Regions from separate parts of the Trinickia sp. NRRL B-1857 genome, predicted to be linked through region 4. Evidence: predicted binding sites of a transcription regulator. Region 4 holds the regulator's gene; each other region holds the start of a gene.
The links. The regulator LexA, encoded in region 4, represses DNA repair genes until DNA is damaged. The targets are predictions, from matches to a motif close to ACTGTATNNNNATACAGT.

Region 1 (3,886 bases), 1.3 Mb from region 4:
GGTCGGCAAGATGGAGCAGAGTTCGGTGAGATGCGTACAGCCTGCCGTTCCGGCGAGCAAGCGCCGTGCTTGGCGGCGGAAATCGTTGAGGAGGTTGAGACCGATGAGGGCGCGGTAGGCGGGATTGGCGGCTTCGCAGTGACCGGGATACGGCACCCATTCCGACGACGCTTCGGCGTCGACGATGGTGAGCTTGCGGTCGATAGTGATGCGAAGCCAGAGTTCATGGATCGGTAGGCCCTTGGGCCGGACACCGGGCGCCAATGCGACATCGCGCGGCTTATGGTCGGTCAGACACGCCTCGAGGTCCCACAGACCGTCGTCGCGCTCGAAGGCTTCCGCTCGGATTGCGCGGCGATGGCGCAACTGGCGGGAGACGGGCGGCGAAAGCGGCATGCGAGGGGAACGGCTGGAGAGGAAAACCGCTGGATTTTACCATACTGAGTATTACGGCCGCCGGAAGCCCACGTTGTGATACGTCGCAAGGCGCCGAATCGGCGCAGGCGGTTGCACCCACCGGTTGAAGAGCGCAACTACCCCGGCCGCGTAGCGCGCGAGGATCGCGAGGATCGCGAGGAGCGCGGGGTGCGCATGGAGCGCCTGGTGCGTCTTACTCGTCGCTCCAGTCGTCGTCGCCTTTGAGGATCTGCGAGATCGTCGCGTGCGAAAAGCCGCGCATCGCGAGAAAGCGGGTTTGCTTCATCCGCTCGGCGGGCGATTGCGGCAGCTCACCGAACTTCTTGCGCCAAACGGCTTGAGCGCGAGCGCGCTCGGTCTCGCGCAGTTGCGCACCGACGGACTGGACGAGCGTGTCGTCGACCTTATGCTGACGCAACTCGTTGACGATGCGGCTTGCCCCCATCCTCGACGAACGCCGGTTCATCACGCTTTCCGCGAAGCGCGCCTCGGATAGCCAGCCTTCGCGCTCGAGCGCGTCGAGCAGCGGATCGAGTTCGTCGTCTGGCTCGACGAACGGCGCTAACTTGCGGGTCAGTTCGGCGCGGCTGTATTCGCGCCGCGAGAGGTAATCGATCGCCCGCATCTTGAGCGAGCGAACGGGCCGGCGCGAACGGCGGCCCTCGTCGGCATCTTCCGAGACCGGAGACGACGAGTCGAACGCCTCGTCATCGGATTGCGGATCGAGCGGATCGGGGCGCGGCGATGCTTCATCGCGTGAAGTATCGGCACGCGCCTCGTTGTTAGCGCGGGCTTCGCCCGGACGCCCACGGCGAGGGCTGAGCCCGCGCCGGTCATCTTGCGCCGCCCGCCCTTTGCGAATCACGAGCGGCTTACTCTTCTTCGTCCGCTACTTCGACGTCGCCGCCCGTACTGGCCGGCATCGCGTTGACGCCGAGCGATTCACGGATGCGGTTCTCGATCTCGCGCGCCATTTCGGGATTTTCGCGCAGGAACTCACGCGCGTTGTCCTTGCCTTGGCCGATTCGTTCGCCGTTGTAGCTGTACCAGGCGCCCGCCTTATCGACGATCTTCGCTTGCACGCCGAGATCGATGATTTCGCCCTGACGCGAAATACCCTCGCCGTAGAGGATGTCGAAGATCGCTTCGCGGAACGGCGGCGACACCTTGTTCTTGACGACCTTCACGCGCGTTTCGTTGCCGATGACTTCGTCGTTCTTCTTGATCGAACCGATACGGCGGATGTCGAGCCGCACCGAAGCGTAGAACTTCAGCGCGTTGCCGCCCGTCGTGGTTTCCGGATTGCCGAACATCACGCCGATCTTCATCCGAATCTGGTTGATGAAGATGACGAGGCAGTTCGTCCGCTTGATCGTGCCCGTCAGCTTACGCAGTGCCTGCGACATCAGCCGAGCCTGCAAGCCCGGCAGCGAATCGCCCATTTCGCCTTCGATTTCCGCCTTCGGCACGAGCGCCGCGACCGAGTCGATCACGATCATGTCGATCGAGCCCGAGCGCACGAGCGCATCGGCGATTTCGAGCGCTTGCTCGCCCGTATCGGGCTGCGAAACGAGTAGATCGCCGACGTTCACGCCGAGCTTCTGCGCGTATTGAATGTCGAGCGCGTGTTCGGCGTCGATAAACGCAGCCGTGCCGCCGATCTTTTGCATTTCGGCGATGACTTGCAGCGTCAACGTGGTCTTACCCGACGATTCCGGCCCGTAGATTTCGACCACGCGCCCACGCGGCAAACCGCCGACGCCGAGTGCGATATCGAGGCCGAGCGAGCCCGTGGACACCACTTGGATGTCCTCGACCACTTCGCCGTCGCCGAGCCGCATGACCGACCCTTTGCCGAACTGCTTCTCGATCTGCGCGAGCGCGGCGGCCAGCGCCTTGCTCTTTTCAGCCGTCAGTCCAGCCGAGCCTTTCTTGCTTTCTTCCATGAATCGTCCTTTGCTATGATGAGCGGGCGTCTGCGGCGGGCGGGCCGGGCGATGAGAGCCGATGGCTACGCGACCGAGGTTGCGACTACGGCCACGATTTTTGCCATTCGCCGGCTAGCGCTCGAAACGCAGACACTGTATAAAAAAACAGGGTTCTTTGCAAGCCCGATGCGGGCGGATTTGCGTTGCGGCAACGGAATATCGGGGCGGCGCCTCGTGAACCCCTTCCCCGCGTCGGATCCACAAGACCACCGGAGACACCCGCCCGACACCGGCACGAAGGCGCCGGCATGCGGCGCGGCGCATCATGCGAATACTCATTGCCGAAGACGACAGCATACTCGCGGACGGCCTCGTCCGATCACTCCGCCGATCGGGCTATGCCGTCGATCACGTGAAGACCGGGAGCGAGGCCGACGCTGCGCTGTCGATGCAAACGTTCGACCTTTTGATTCTCGATCTCGGCCTGCCTCGCTTGTCCGGGCTCGAGGTGCTGCGCCGCCTGCGCGCGCGCAACTCGGCCTTGCCGGTACTGATCCTGACCGCCGTCGACAGCGTCGACGAGCGCGTCAAAGCGCTGGACCTCGGCGCCGACGACTACATGAGCAAGCCGTTTCATCTGAACGAACTCGAGGCGCGCGTGCGCGCGCTCACGCGGCGCGGCAGCGGCGGCGGACCCGCGCTCGTGCGGCACGGTTCGCTCGCCTACGACCAGGTGGGGCGCGTCGCGTCGGTCAACGATCAAGTGCTCGAACTGTCGGCGCGCGAGCTGGGCGTGCTCGAAGTGCTGTTGCAACGCATCGGGCGGCTCGTGTCGAAGGAACAACTCGTCGATCATCTCTGCGAGTGGGGCGAAGAGGTCAGCAACAACGCCATCGAGGTCTACGTGCACCGGCTGCGTAAAAAGATCGAGCCGGGCGGCGTGCGCATCATTACAGTGCGCGGACTGGGCTATTGCCTCGAAAAGCCCGCGTCAACCTGCGCGGGCACGGCAAACGCGAACCCCGGCGCCGCCGCAACGCCGGCTGCGCCCGTGGCGAACGTGACCGCCCCGCCGCCGCCAGCCGACATTGCCGCTAACGCCCGGCCGAAGTAGGCCCATCGTGGCCTCGCCCGCTTCCGCCAACGACGGCGCACCGAGCTCGGCACCCTCCGAGCAACCGGAGCCGGCGGCCCGCAGCGATGCGCATCGGACCCACGCGCTTCCTGCCGCCGATCCGGTGAATCCGTTCGCCCCGCCCGACGAAACGGGGAGCGCAGGCCGCACCCGGCCTCGTTCGCTGTTCGGGGAAATTCTCGATTGGATGCTCGCGCCGTTGCTGCTGCTATGGCCGATGAGCATCGCCGTCACGTATCTCGTCGCCAAGACGATCGCCAACGGCCCCTTCGACCGCGGCCTCGAAACGGACGCCTACGTCCTTGCCCGGCAGATTCATCCGGTGAACGGCGTCGCCACGTTGACGTTGCCGGAAGCCGCTCGGGACTTCCTCACGGGCGACAACGTCGACAAAGTCTTCTATCAA
Region 2 (3,886 bases), 3.6 Mb from region 4:
GTCGAGCCATTCGAGCTGAGCGGCAAGCGCCTCTTCTTTCGCCGGGAAATCGGGCACGAGAATCGCCAGGCAATCGGGCATCCCGCGCAAATGCGCATACTCGGGCTCGGGCCGCGAAAGATCGTACGGCGTCAGCCGATATTCCCCCTTCGGCGAGCGCGTACGCGCAAGCGTGATGAGCTCCGACAAATTGCCGTACCCCTCCCTGTTTTGCGCAAGCAAGATGAGCCCGAACGAGGGCGAGCCATCGGCATGGCATAAGCGGAAATACGAGCCGACGACAAACGGCAACCCGGCTTCCTTAGCCGCGTCATGCGCGCGTACGACGCCTGCGAGCGAGCATTCGTCGGTGATCGCGATACCCGCATAGCCGAGTTGCGCCGCACGCGCGACGAGTTCTTGCGCGTGCGATGCGCCGCGCAGGAACGTGAAATTGGAGAGGCAGAAAAGCTCGGCGTACGCCGGCAGCCCATTGAGACCGGGAACCATCGCATCATCCGAATAAGCCATGAAGGAACCAGCGAGGTCCTTCGTCCGCATCGCGGCTACTCACGCGTTCGCGGTAAATCCAGTAATAGCTTTTGTCGTCGGCCTCGGCGACGAAGTAATCGCGCGTGACGAGCTCGCCGTCGAACCACCCCGCCTCGATACGCTCGGCCGGCGATACGACGCGCAGCGGCGATCCATAAAACGGGCGGTGCGCTCGCGTGAGTAAGCGCACCGGCGTGGCAAGCATCCAGGTCGGCCGCGGCAGTCCTTCGGGAAGCGTGCCCTTCGTCTTCGCATGAAGCTCGCTGAGCGGCACCCATCGATTGGCAACCTCGGGCCGGTAATCGGCGGTGGGGGCGGCACGCAAAACATTGTCCTCGCCGAGCCGGGCCACCAGCAATTCGAGTAGGCGCGCATGGCTTTGTGCCGAGCCACCCGGCTCCGGGAAAAGCTGCTCGGCCGGCGGGGCCGCCTCCTCCACCTTCGAGGCGTCGAGCCGCACCGCGATCATCGGCGCCGCCAATTCGATCCGATGCAGCCGCTCCTTGAGCAACCGCAGCAGATGCGCCTCCTGCCACGCGGGCTCGCCGAGCGCGATTTCCAGGGAAGTGGGCGCCATGGCTTGCCTGCCCCGCTCGTGCTCGAGCGAGAGCGCAATGGCCGTCACCGCCAATTGCTTGGCGCAAAGCCAGCCGCACAATTGCACGATCAAGCGGTGCGCGGCGTGCAGCGCGCCGTCCGCATGTTCGATACGGTCCGGCAACTCGAGGCGCGCGGAAAACGTAGGCGCCAGCACGAGCCAATCGAACAATTCAGGCGCCGTGCCGAACGCGCGATCGAGCGAATCGAGCATGTGCTCGCCGCAGCGGCGCTGCAATCCCGCGCGCGGCAAACGGCGAACGTCGGCGATCGTCGCGCAGCCGAGCCCGGCGAACCAATCGGCATACGCGCGCACCTCGGGTACCGCCTCCATCGGCAGCGGCGACAAGACGCGCTCGAGTGAAGCGAGCCGCAGCACACGCCGATTGCCATGGCGCGCGAGCAGCCAGGCGCCTTGCCCCGTCGGGGCGATGCCGATGCGGGCCGTAAAACCGAACGCGTCGAGAATGGCACGCGCCTGCCGACACAGCGCCCGCACGCCACCGAACAATCTCAAGCTCGCACCGATTTCGACGATGACCGTCGCTTCCTCGGCAAGCGTCACATCGGGGGAAAACCGCATCAGCGCCACGCCCACTTCACGCGCCGCCTGAGCCTCGCGCGCCGCATCGCGTTCGAACATCAGCACATCGGCCGACAACGTGAGCACGCCGCCGCGCTTCATGCCGAGCCGAATCCCGGCCGCGCGTGCCGCCGCATCGGCAATGACCACCTTATCCTTTTCGAGCGCGACTCTACCGGCCTGCGGCTCAGGCAACCACTTGGGCCGGAAGACTTCGAGCGGCAGTTTCGGCAAATGGACGGCGAGATAGACGCGCATGGCGAGACAGCAAAACAGGTGTGGGTTGCAAGGAAATCGACAACGGCTCCACGCGCAGGGGCCCTCGTCGCTTCACGATATCGACCATCAACCCTTTAGCCGATGGCCGCAGCGCCATCCGCAGTAAAGCCGGCGATGCCTCTTGTGCCACCGTTAAAGGCCGCACCATCACGAACAGCGTTTCAGCGGACTGCGCCGCCAAATGCAGCCGCCGCAGCGACGCCGACTGGGCCGACGACGCCCAAAAAATCAATGCGCCGCAGCTTCCCGAGCGCAGAATCTGCTCGGCCGACCACAGCGCATCGGCCGTCTTGGGCGCCTTGATATGAAGCAGGCGTTCAAGCGGCACCCCGATGTAGCCGAGCCCTAAGCCGTTGGGCACCTGGGGCGGCTGTAGCAGCGCCACGGGCCGATCGCCTAAAGCGCTGAGCGCCGGTTGCAGCAGCCGCATCTCGCCGATCCCCGGCTGCTGGACGAGCAAATCGACCAGCGCACCGAGCGGCCAGCCGCCGCCGGGCAACTCGGCCGACAACGCCGGATACCCTGTTTCCACCACGCGCGTGCGGCCATGCGCAAGCTGCGAGGCCCGCCACAGCGACGGGTGGAGATCTTCGGCACGAACGGAGGCGGCAAGCATCGATAACCACAAAACCTGTATATCCATACAGCATCTTACACGCAATCGTGCCCCTCGGAACTGGAACTTTTTATCCCTTACGCGCGCTCGCTCGGTACCTTGCACGCCACGACATTTCGTAAAAGCATGCATTTCGCCTACTTGGCCCCCACCCCTCACTACGAAATGCCAAGCGGCGCTCCTTGAGTGCCGTCAATACAATCGTCGGAAGATACGGTGATACCTCCCGGCGGGAGCAACCTGCGGCGTGCCGTATCCGTTCGCGCCTCTCGCAAGCAGCATGGCGCCGTGAACACATTCCAAAAAACAACGATAGATAGGAATCCCCATGTCAACTCTCGACATAGTCGAGGAACGCGAAGATCTGCAACGCGAAGCGGCATCGACCGCGACACCGGCCTCCCAACCGGCGCCGCGCCCGAAGCCGCGGACGCAATGCGAGATTCGCTATATCGACGAAATGGACGTGGCCCCGCTCGTGCGCGCCGAAGAGACCGGCGACGCGACTTTCCTCGCCGCCGAACTCGGCGCGGCGCGTACGCCCGACGAGCGCATCCGCATGATTCGCGGCATTCTCAACATCATCGGCTTTTCGGGCCTGGGCTATGCCGCGCTGAAGCTCGATGCGCACAAGCAGCCCGAGTACGCCTACTTGCTGCGCGATTACTTGGCGAGCGATCTGCTGCCGCAATCGCTCGGAGGCGGCTATCTATTGCGCGATCCGCACATGCGGCGCGCGTTCGAATCGAGCCGGCCGCACGTGTGGGACATGCGCTCGCTCGTCAACGCCTCGCGCAAGGACGGCATCGATCCGCCGCTGCGGAGCTTTTTCGACGGCATGCGCGAAAACGGGCTCGCGAGCGGGCTGGCATTCAGTTTGCCGATCGCTCGCACGCCCCTGCGCGCGCTCATTCTCTTTGCCGGCCCGCCCGAGCACTGTGAATGGATCACCGATAGCGTCATCGCCCAAGCGCTCGGGCTCGGCCTCTCGCTCCATCAACGGTGCGCCGCCTACGTTCAGGCTATTTGCCGGCAAGACGCCGCAAGCAGCCTGTCGCAACTGCAACAGCGCATCTTGGGCGCCGTCGTCGTCGGCATGTCGGACAAGGCGATCGCCGCGCGGTTGAACACCACCGTGCACAACGTCGACTATCACTTGCGTCAGTTGCGTGAGAAGTTCGGCGCCCGCAACCGCAGTCAGCTCGCCTATCTCGCCGGCAAGTTGCAAGCGGTCTGAGGCATGCGCACGGATACGGCCGCGGGCACCGCCCGGCGCCGGC
Region 3 (3,886 bases), 3.9 Mb from region 4:
GTGCACATGCGAATCGGTCTCTTAGCGCTCGGTGGGCTTGTCGTTTTCGTCGCACTGGGAGCGGGCGTGTTTTCGAGCTTCTCACTCATCATTGCGTGCCTCGTCAAGACGCGCGAGCGCTTCATGGGCGTCGGCCAATTGTTGACGATGCCGTTGTTTTTTGCGAGCAACGCGATCTATCCGACCTCGATGATGCCTCGAACGCTTCAAATCATCTCGCACTTGAATCCGTTGACGTATGAAGTCGACGCGTTGCGCGTGCTGCTGTTGCCCGGGTTCGGCGCAACCGCGCACCTGGGGATCGCGATCGACCTCGCCGTGCTGATTGGTACGTTCTCTGTCCTAGTGGCACTGAGCGCCCGTCTGTATCCGCACATTGCCGAATGAGCGTGGGCATCGTCGTCGATGACAGTATTGTTTGACACCCCTGCGAAACTCCCATATAATTTATTTCTCTGACGCGGGGTGGAGCAGTCTGGCAGCTCGTCGGGCTCATAACCCGAAGGTCGTAGGTTCAAATCCTACCCCCGCAACCAATACGAAAACCCGTCCTCTGTGGCGGGTTTTTGCTTTTGCGGCGCTTGAATGTCGCGTCTCTCGTTGGTGGTCGACATCCGCTGCGCATCTTTGCGTTCCGCACCCCTGTCTGTTCTTCCAGTGCGCGAGTCCGTCAAGGGAAAAAGAGGACGGGGTTGTAATAAGCTGGGTTATTGCCCAATACCTTTCCTTCATAGCGCATGCGAAGGGCTCGGTCCGCCCATCCGGCCGGTAGGTTGTCGCGCTTAGCGATGTCGTCCCATTCGTCGAATAGGCGGGTCAACACCTCGGGCAAACGAATACTGGAGTTGACGGGCCCGTCGAAGCCGATCACCGGCTTGTTGATCGCACGCGCGAAACGTTGTGCAAATGACGCTGCGCCATTTTCTCCGCTATGGCATGCGATTAGACGTACCACGGCGTGGCCCGACACGTCGCCGATGCGTGCGGCCAAGGCTTCGGGACCGATGAGGATCATGGAGTCGCCATTGGTGAACGCAAGATAGGGTTCGTCGCCTTCGACTATGCCGTGGGCTACGATGTTGAACTCGTCTCCCAGCTCGCCGAAGCTGCCCTCGAATGTATAAATCTGCGCTCGCCTGCCGTCAATTTCCCAGTGCAAGCGGGTGGCGTCGAAGGCTACGCGTGGCTTCGGGGATTGCCAGACGGCGTGTCTCACCTGCTCAAACACGGCATCGCCCGGAAGCAGGCCATGTGCGTTTAAGTGAGTCGCCATTTCGTTGTCGTCCGCAAGGGCATCGAAGTTTTTGACCACGGCTTTTGTTGCCAATTTCGTGAGGCTTGCCACGGCGGCTATCGAGGCGCTGATGCCCACGTGTCCCGATGGATCGGTGTAATTCGTAGGATCTCCCTCGCAGTAGAGGTACGGATGGAAGCCGCCGGCCCCGAACGGGCTCATCGTATCGGGCTGATTGAAGCGCATCAGCGCTGGTAGATACCAGCGGTATCCGTTGCCGAGAGGATACGCGCAGGAGATGCCATCTCCGGAGGAGGCAGCGAAGCCCAATGACATCTCGCCCATGATTGCGTGCCGGTGGAGGTCGGCCTCAGCGTACATGACCCACCGATCCGTCGCGCTGGAAGACTTCATAGGTTACGGAATTCCGACCTTCCGATACTTGAAATGAGTACTGTGTTTTTGTACAGTATCGTTCATATTGAGCACGAGCGCGCCCACTTTTCCCCTATCCATTCCCGCTCCAGCAGGTGCGGCGGCCGCGCTCGCCCGCAAAATCGTTCACTGCGATTGCGATTGCTTCTACGCGTCGGTCGAGATGCGCGACGATCCGAGCCTGCGGGGCAGGCCGCTCGCGGTCGGCGGCCGGCCTGAACATCGCGGCGTAATCGCAACGTGCAACTACGAGGCGCGCCGCTATGGCGTGCATTCGGCAATGTCCTCGGCGCTGGCGATGCGCAAATGCCCCGAGCTCTTGATCATGCCGCCGTCGATGGAGAAATACCGTGTCGCCTCGCGGCAAATCATGGCGATTTACCGCGACTACACGCCGATCGTCGAGCCGCTTTCGCTCGACGAAGCCTATCTCGACGTCAGCGCGGCCACGCGCTGCAAGGGCAGCGCAACATTGATGGCCGCCGAGATTCGCGAGCGCGTGCGTGAGACGGTGGGCGTGACGGTTTCGGCCGGTGTCGCCCCGAATAAGTTCGTGGCCAAGATCGCCTCCGATTGGAACAAGCCGGATGGCCTGTTTGTCGTCCGCCCGCACGAGGTCGACGCGTTCGTGGCGGCATTGCCCGTGCACAAAATCTTCGGGGTGGGGAAGGTGACCGCCGCGAAGCTTAAGCAACTCGGGATCGAAACGTGCCAGGATCTGCGTGAGTGGTCGCTCGTCGAGTTGCATCGGCGCTTCGGCGCATTCGGCCGCAGGCTCTACGATTTATCGCGCGGCATCGATCACCGCGCGGTGCAGCCCGACCAAGAGCGCAAGTCGGTCAGCGTCGAGACGACCTACGTGACCGACCTGCAAACGCTCGATGACTGCGCGGCGCAAATCCGCCAACTCGCCGAGCAACTGGACGCCCGCATCGAACGCGCCGGCGCCGGTGCGGCCATTCGCAAGCTCTACGTCAAAATCCGGTTTGCCGATTTTCAACGAACGACGGTGGAGTGCGTGGCCGGGGCGACCCATGTGCCGACGTTTCTTGCGCTGCTCGAAAAAGGCTTCGCTCGCCGTGCCCATCCGGTCCGCTTGCTGGGCGTCGGCGTACGCCTCGAGGAGGACGATGCCTTGATGTCGGGGCAGTTTAGGCTCTTCGACGAAGAAGACCCGCAAGACGGCGGCGCTCGCTAGAATCGGCGATCGACAACATGCATCGCGGCGCATGCCGCCACGGCCGGTATCGAGCGCCGGCATTCTTCCGAGGAGCCTAAATGGATCTCATCATCCGCCGTGCGGCGTTGACCACCCATGAAGTGGGGCGCGACGCCCTCGTCGACATCGCGATCGATGCGGGACGTATCGTTGCTGTCGAGCCGAATCTTGCCGCGGCGGGAGGGCAAGAGTTCGATGCCGCCGGCGCGCTCGTCGTCCCGCCTTTCGTCGATGCGCATTTCCACCTCGATGCCACGCTTTCCTACGGTCTACCGCGTGTGAACGCGTCGGGTACGTTGTTGGAAGGGATCGCGCTGTGGGGCGAGTTAAAGCCCACGCTGACGCAGGAGGCGTTGATCGAACGCGCCTTGCAATACTGCGATTGGGCCGTTGCGCGCGGGCTGCTCGCGATTCGCACGCATGTCGACGTTTGCGATCCGCGCTTGCTGGCGGTCGAGGCCTTGCTCGAGGTCAAGCGTCGAGTCGCGCCTTATCTCGACCTGCAATTGGTCGCGTTTCCACAGGACGGGTTATTGCGTTCGGCAGGGGCGTTCGAGAACTTGCGGCGGGCGGTGGCGATGGGCGTCGACGTCGTAGGCGGCATTCCCCATTTCGAACGCACGATGGCGGACGGCGCGGAATCGATTCGACTGCTCTGCGAATTCGCCGCCGAAAAAGGGCTGCCGGTCGACATGCATTGCGACGAATCGGACGATCCGCTTTCCCGCCATATCGAAACGCTTTGCAAGGAGGCGCATCGTCTCGGTCTCGGTGGGCGTGTGGCCGGGTCGCATCTGACGTCGATGCATTCGATGGACAACTACTACGTGAGCAAGCTGTTGTCGCTGATGCGCGAGTCGGGCGTGGCCGCGATCGCCAATCCGCTCATCAACATCACGCTGCAAGGGCGGGCCGATACCTACCCGAAACGGCGCGGCATGACGCGCGTGCCGGAAATGCTGGCGGCCGGCATCGATGTGGCGTTCGGCCACGATTGC
Region 4 (3,886 bases):
CATCAACAGCACACGCGCCTTGTACGGATTGAGCGAGCCGGCGCTGACGAACCCTAGCGCGTCGTCGGGCGCCGCGCCGTTACGCATGACATGCCCCGAGCCGACCCTTGATGCGCGCACGACCGCGATGCCGTGCGAGCGCGCGTCGGCGAGCGCCGCTTGGACAGACGCATGGATGGACCCGTTACCGGTACCGGCTACGACGATACCGTGCACGCCCGCGGCCACGAGCGCATCGACGGCGATGCGCGACGCACCGGCATAGCTCGTGACGACTTCGACCACCGGCCAGGCCTCGCCCGCCACGAACGGCGTTGCCGCCGTGTGTGCGCGCGTGACGGTTCGCGCGAATTCCACGCGACCATCTTGCACCCAGCCCAGCGCGCCGATCTCCGGCGAGTGAAACGCGTCGACGGCGTAGGTGCTCGTCTTCACGACGTCGCGCGCGCTGTGGATTCGATTGTTGAAAGCGACCAAGACGCCCTGCCCTTGCGCGGCCCGCGAGGCGGCGACGGTAACGGCGCCGAGCAGATTCAACGGACCGTCGGCCGAAAGCGCCGACGACGGGCGCATCGCCGCCGTCATCACGACGGGCTTCGGCGTCTTGACGGTCAGATGCAGCGCGTAAGCCGTTTCTTCGAGCGTATCGGTGCCGTGGGTCACGACGATACCGTCGATGTCCTCGCGCGCAGCCAGCACCGCGATCTGCGCGGCAAGCGTCGTCCAGAGCGACGCATCGAGATCCTTGCTGTCGATGCTCGCCACTTGCTGCGCTTCGATGTGGGCCACGCTCGATAACGCCGGCACGGCGGCCAGCAGCTTATCGACGCCGACGACGCCGGCCTGATAGCCCGAGGTTTGCGAAGCATCGGCCGCCGAGCCGGCGATCGTGCCGCCGGTCGCCAGCACGGCGATGCGCGGCAGCGCCGCTTGAGAGGAGGAAGTTTGGGTCGTAATCATGGGCGCCATTTTAACCGCGCCGCGTATCGCGGCGAACGCCCTGATTTCACCTACCCTCGCTGCGCGGATGCCGCAACGAGGGTGGAACTCAAGCCGCTTCGCGCAACTGCCCCGACATGCCGGCTTCGGACAACTGCGGCGCGAACATTTCGATGAAGCGGTATGCGTAGGCTCGCATGAAGGCCCCCCTGCGCAGACCGACGCGCGTCGTGCTGCCTTCGAACAGATGTTGCGTGTCGAGCGCCACAAGTTCCGAATCGCGCTTCGGATCGTAAGCCATGGCCGCGACGATACCCACGCCCATCCCCAACTCGACATACGTCTTGATGACGTCGGCATCGATTGCCGTCAGCACGACGTCCGGCAGCACGCCGATTTTGGCGAACGACGCGTCGATATGCGAGCGGCCCGTAAAATCGCGGTCGTAAGTCACGATCGGATATTCCGCGACATGCTCGAGCGTCACGCGCTCCCGGCCGGCAAGCGGGTGGCCCTTGGGCACGACGACGATGTGGTGCCACGAGTAGCAAGGGAACGTGACGATGTCGGAAAAACGATCGAGCGCCTCGGTCGAAATCGCGATATCGGCCTCGCCGTCGATCAGCATTTGGGCAATCTGTTGCGGATTGCCTTGGCGCAAGGCCAGTTGCACTTTGGGATAGGCGCGCGTGAACTCGCGCACGACTTTGGGCAGCGCATAGCGCGCCTGCGTGTGCGTCGTCGCGACGACGAGGTGCCCCGTCTGCTCGTCGGCATATTGCCGGGCGACGCGGCGCATGTTCTCGGCGTCGAGCAGCATGCGTTCGATCAGTTGATGCACGGCCTTGCCCGGCTCGGTGAGCCCCGTGAGCCGCTTGCCGCGGCGCACGAAAATGTCGATGCCGAGTTCGTCCTCCAGATCTTTGATCTGCTTGGACACGCCCGACTGGGACGTGAATAGCGCGTTGGCGACTTCCGTCAGATTCAGATTGCGGCGCACCGCCTCGCGCACGAAGCGCAACTGCTGAAAGTTCATGCGAGTGTCTCTCTAGAACAAGCGGAATCGTCGGTCGGCGCCGACTCTCGGCGCCCGGGTCGAGCCAGTCTAGGCGAAGCTTTTTATTCCCAGAACTAATAAATCCTCATTTTTTTATATCGATTCGTACTAAAGCTGCGGTGGGGTCGCAACACAGGGCTTGATCTTCGTCGAATACTGTATAAAAATACAGCAACCTGTCTATCCATACAGTGCGACATGACCAAACTTACCGCAAGGCAGCAGCAGGTATACGATCTGATCCGCCAATCGATCGAGCAGAGCGGCTTCCCGCCCACTCGCGCCGAGATTGCTGCGGCACTTGGGTTCTCGTCGGCGAACTCGGCCGAAGAACATCTGCGCGCGCTCGCCCGCAAAGGCGTCATCGAATTAGCGGCCGGCGCCTCGCGCGGCATTCGGCTGCTGGCGCCCGAGGACATGCCGCATCAGTTCTCGCTACCGCATCCGGCTTTGATGCAGCTTTCGTTGCCGCTCGTCGGCCGCGTCGCCGCCGGCAGCCCGATCCTCGCGCAAGAGCACATTTCGCAGCACTACGCCTGCGATCCGGCGCTGTTTTCGAGCAAGCCCGATTACCTATTGAAGGTGCGCGGGCTATCGATGCGCGACGCCGGCATTCTCGACGGCGACTTGTTGGCCGTGCAAAAGCGCACCGAAGCCAAAGACGGCCAAATCATCGTCGCCCGTCTGGGAGACGACGTGACCGTCAAACGCCTGAAACGCCGTCCCAACGGTATCGAGCTGATCGCCGAAAACCCGGACTACGAGAACATCTTCGTTCAAGCCGGCAGCGCCGATTTCGCGCTCGAAGGCATTGCGGTCGGGCTGATTCGCCCGTCCGAATTTTGATTCCGCACACGTTAGGGAGCCGCCATGGATCGCCTTGCCCGCCTCATGCCTTTCCGCACTTTCGGCCGCTTGCGCCATTTGCGCGGACTCATCCAGTGCCCGCCGCTCGAGGCCGCCGCGATCAGCCCCGCGCGGCAGCCTGACACGGCAACGCAGCCTGCCGCGTTGCCGGCATTCGCGCGCGTCTCGCTCAATAGCGCACTGCATGCCGAACCGGCACGTCGCGCGCCGGTTCGCGTCTATCACGGTCCGTCTCGTGTGATCCTCGTCGGCTCGATCGACGCCGTATGCAAAATGATCGATCGATGCATCGACGATGAACGTGCAGGCGTAGCCGCGGCGCAATGGGGTTGAGACGCTTGCGGGAGAATGGGCGGCATGGGGGATCGTTTCGGCGCGATCGCTGTCAATGAACAACATTGAACATCGATAAAGGCCATCCTTTCATGACCGCAGAGAACCGTTCCAATCCACGAAAGCCACTCACGACAACGCTCGTGACAGGCATCGTATTCATCGTCGTGGTGCTTGCCGTTTTCGCTTACGCCTCGCCCTATCTCGTCCTCAGCCGGCTGAGAGAGGCAGTGCAAGCGCGCGATACGGCAACGATCAATCGCTATGTCGACTATCCCGCGTTGCGAGCTAGTCTCAAGGTCGAAGTGACTCAGATGTTGAGTCGGCGTGTCGATGCGGAAAAGCTTCAACATCCGCTTACGGCATTGGGCGCGCTAGTCGGTATGGCATTCGTGAATCCGCTCGTCGATGCCTATGCGACACCGGACGGCGTCGTCGCATTGCTCAAAGGCATGCCGCCTCGAGGCGAGCCCGGAGAGGCACCGCCGCCGGCCGGAGATCGACAAGCGGGCGCGGCACCGCAAGCCCAAGAAACGCCGGCGGGACCCGCTTCCGCGCCGGGCCAAGTGTCCGCGCCGCGCGCCAAGGCAGATGCCGGCTATCGCGATACGAGCACGTTCGCAGTCACGTATACGCGCGATACCGGTGGCGTGCCCTATAGCGTCATCTTGCATCGCCGCGGCTGGTTCA

Region 1: a site for LexA is predicted at 2,498-2,515, ahead of recA (recombinase RecA). Genes of this name have one in related genera too.
Region 2: a site for LexA is predicted at 2,621-2,638, ahead of imuA (translesion DNA synthesis-associated protein ImuA). Genes of this name have one in related genera too.
Region 3: a site for LexA is predicted at 1,688-1,705, ahead of dinB (DNA polymerase IV). Genes of this name have one in related genera too.

The regions. Positions count from the first base shown of each region.
Region 1 covers NZ_JBFLUK010000001.1:1,906,140-1,910,025, forward strand. Annotated here, with positions in the region: gene AB1286_RS08500 (DUF2889 domain-containing protein) at 1-396, opposite strand, end outside; gene recX (recombination regulator RecX) at 611-1,282, opposite strand; gene recA (recombinase RecA) at 1,290-2,363, opposite strand; gene AB1286_RS08515 (response regulator) at 2,671-3,459, shown strand; gene AB1286_RS08520 (sensor histidine kinase N-terminal domain-containing protein) at 3,467-3,886, shown strand, end outside.
Region 2 covers NZ_JBFLUK010000001.1:4,129,765-4,133,650, reverse strand. Annotated here, with positions in the region: gene AB1286_RS18550 (error-prone DNA polymerase) at 1-510, opposite strand, end outside; gene AB1286_RS18545 (Y-family DNA polymerase) at 494-1,969, opposite strand; gene imuA (translesion DNA synthesis-associated protein ImuA) at 1,899-2,606, opposite strand; gene AB1286_RS18535 (helix-turn-helix transcriptional regulator) at 2,935-3,843, shown strand.
Region 3 covers NZ_JBFLUK010000001.1:4,426,227-4,430,112, forward strand. Annotated here, with positions in the region: gene AB1286_RS19720 (ABC transporter permease) at 1-387, shown strand, start outside; tRNA gene AB1286_RS19725 (tRNA-Met) at 460-536, shown strand; gene AB1286_RS19730 (RHS repeat-associated core domain-containing protein) at 671-1,648, opposite strand; gene dinB (DNA polymerase IV) at 1,833-2,867, shown strand; gene AB1286_RS19740 (amidohydrolase family protein) at 2,948-3,886, shown strand, end outside.
Region 4 covers NZ_JBFLUK010000001.1:559,768-563,653, forward strand. Annotated here, with positions in the region: gene AB1286_RS02590 (asparaginase) at 1-960, opposite strand, end outside; gene AB1286_RS02595 (CysB family HTH-type transcriptional regulator) at 1,049-1,975, opposite strand; gene lexA (transcriptional repressor LexA) at 2,195-2,842, shown strand; gene AB1286_RS02605 (hypothetical protein) at 2,867-3,196, shown strand; gene AB1286_RS02610 (DUF2939 domain-containing protein) at 3,340-3,886, shown strand, end outside.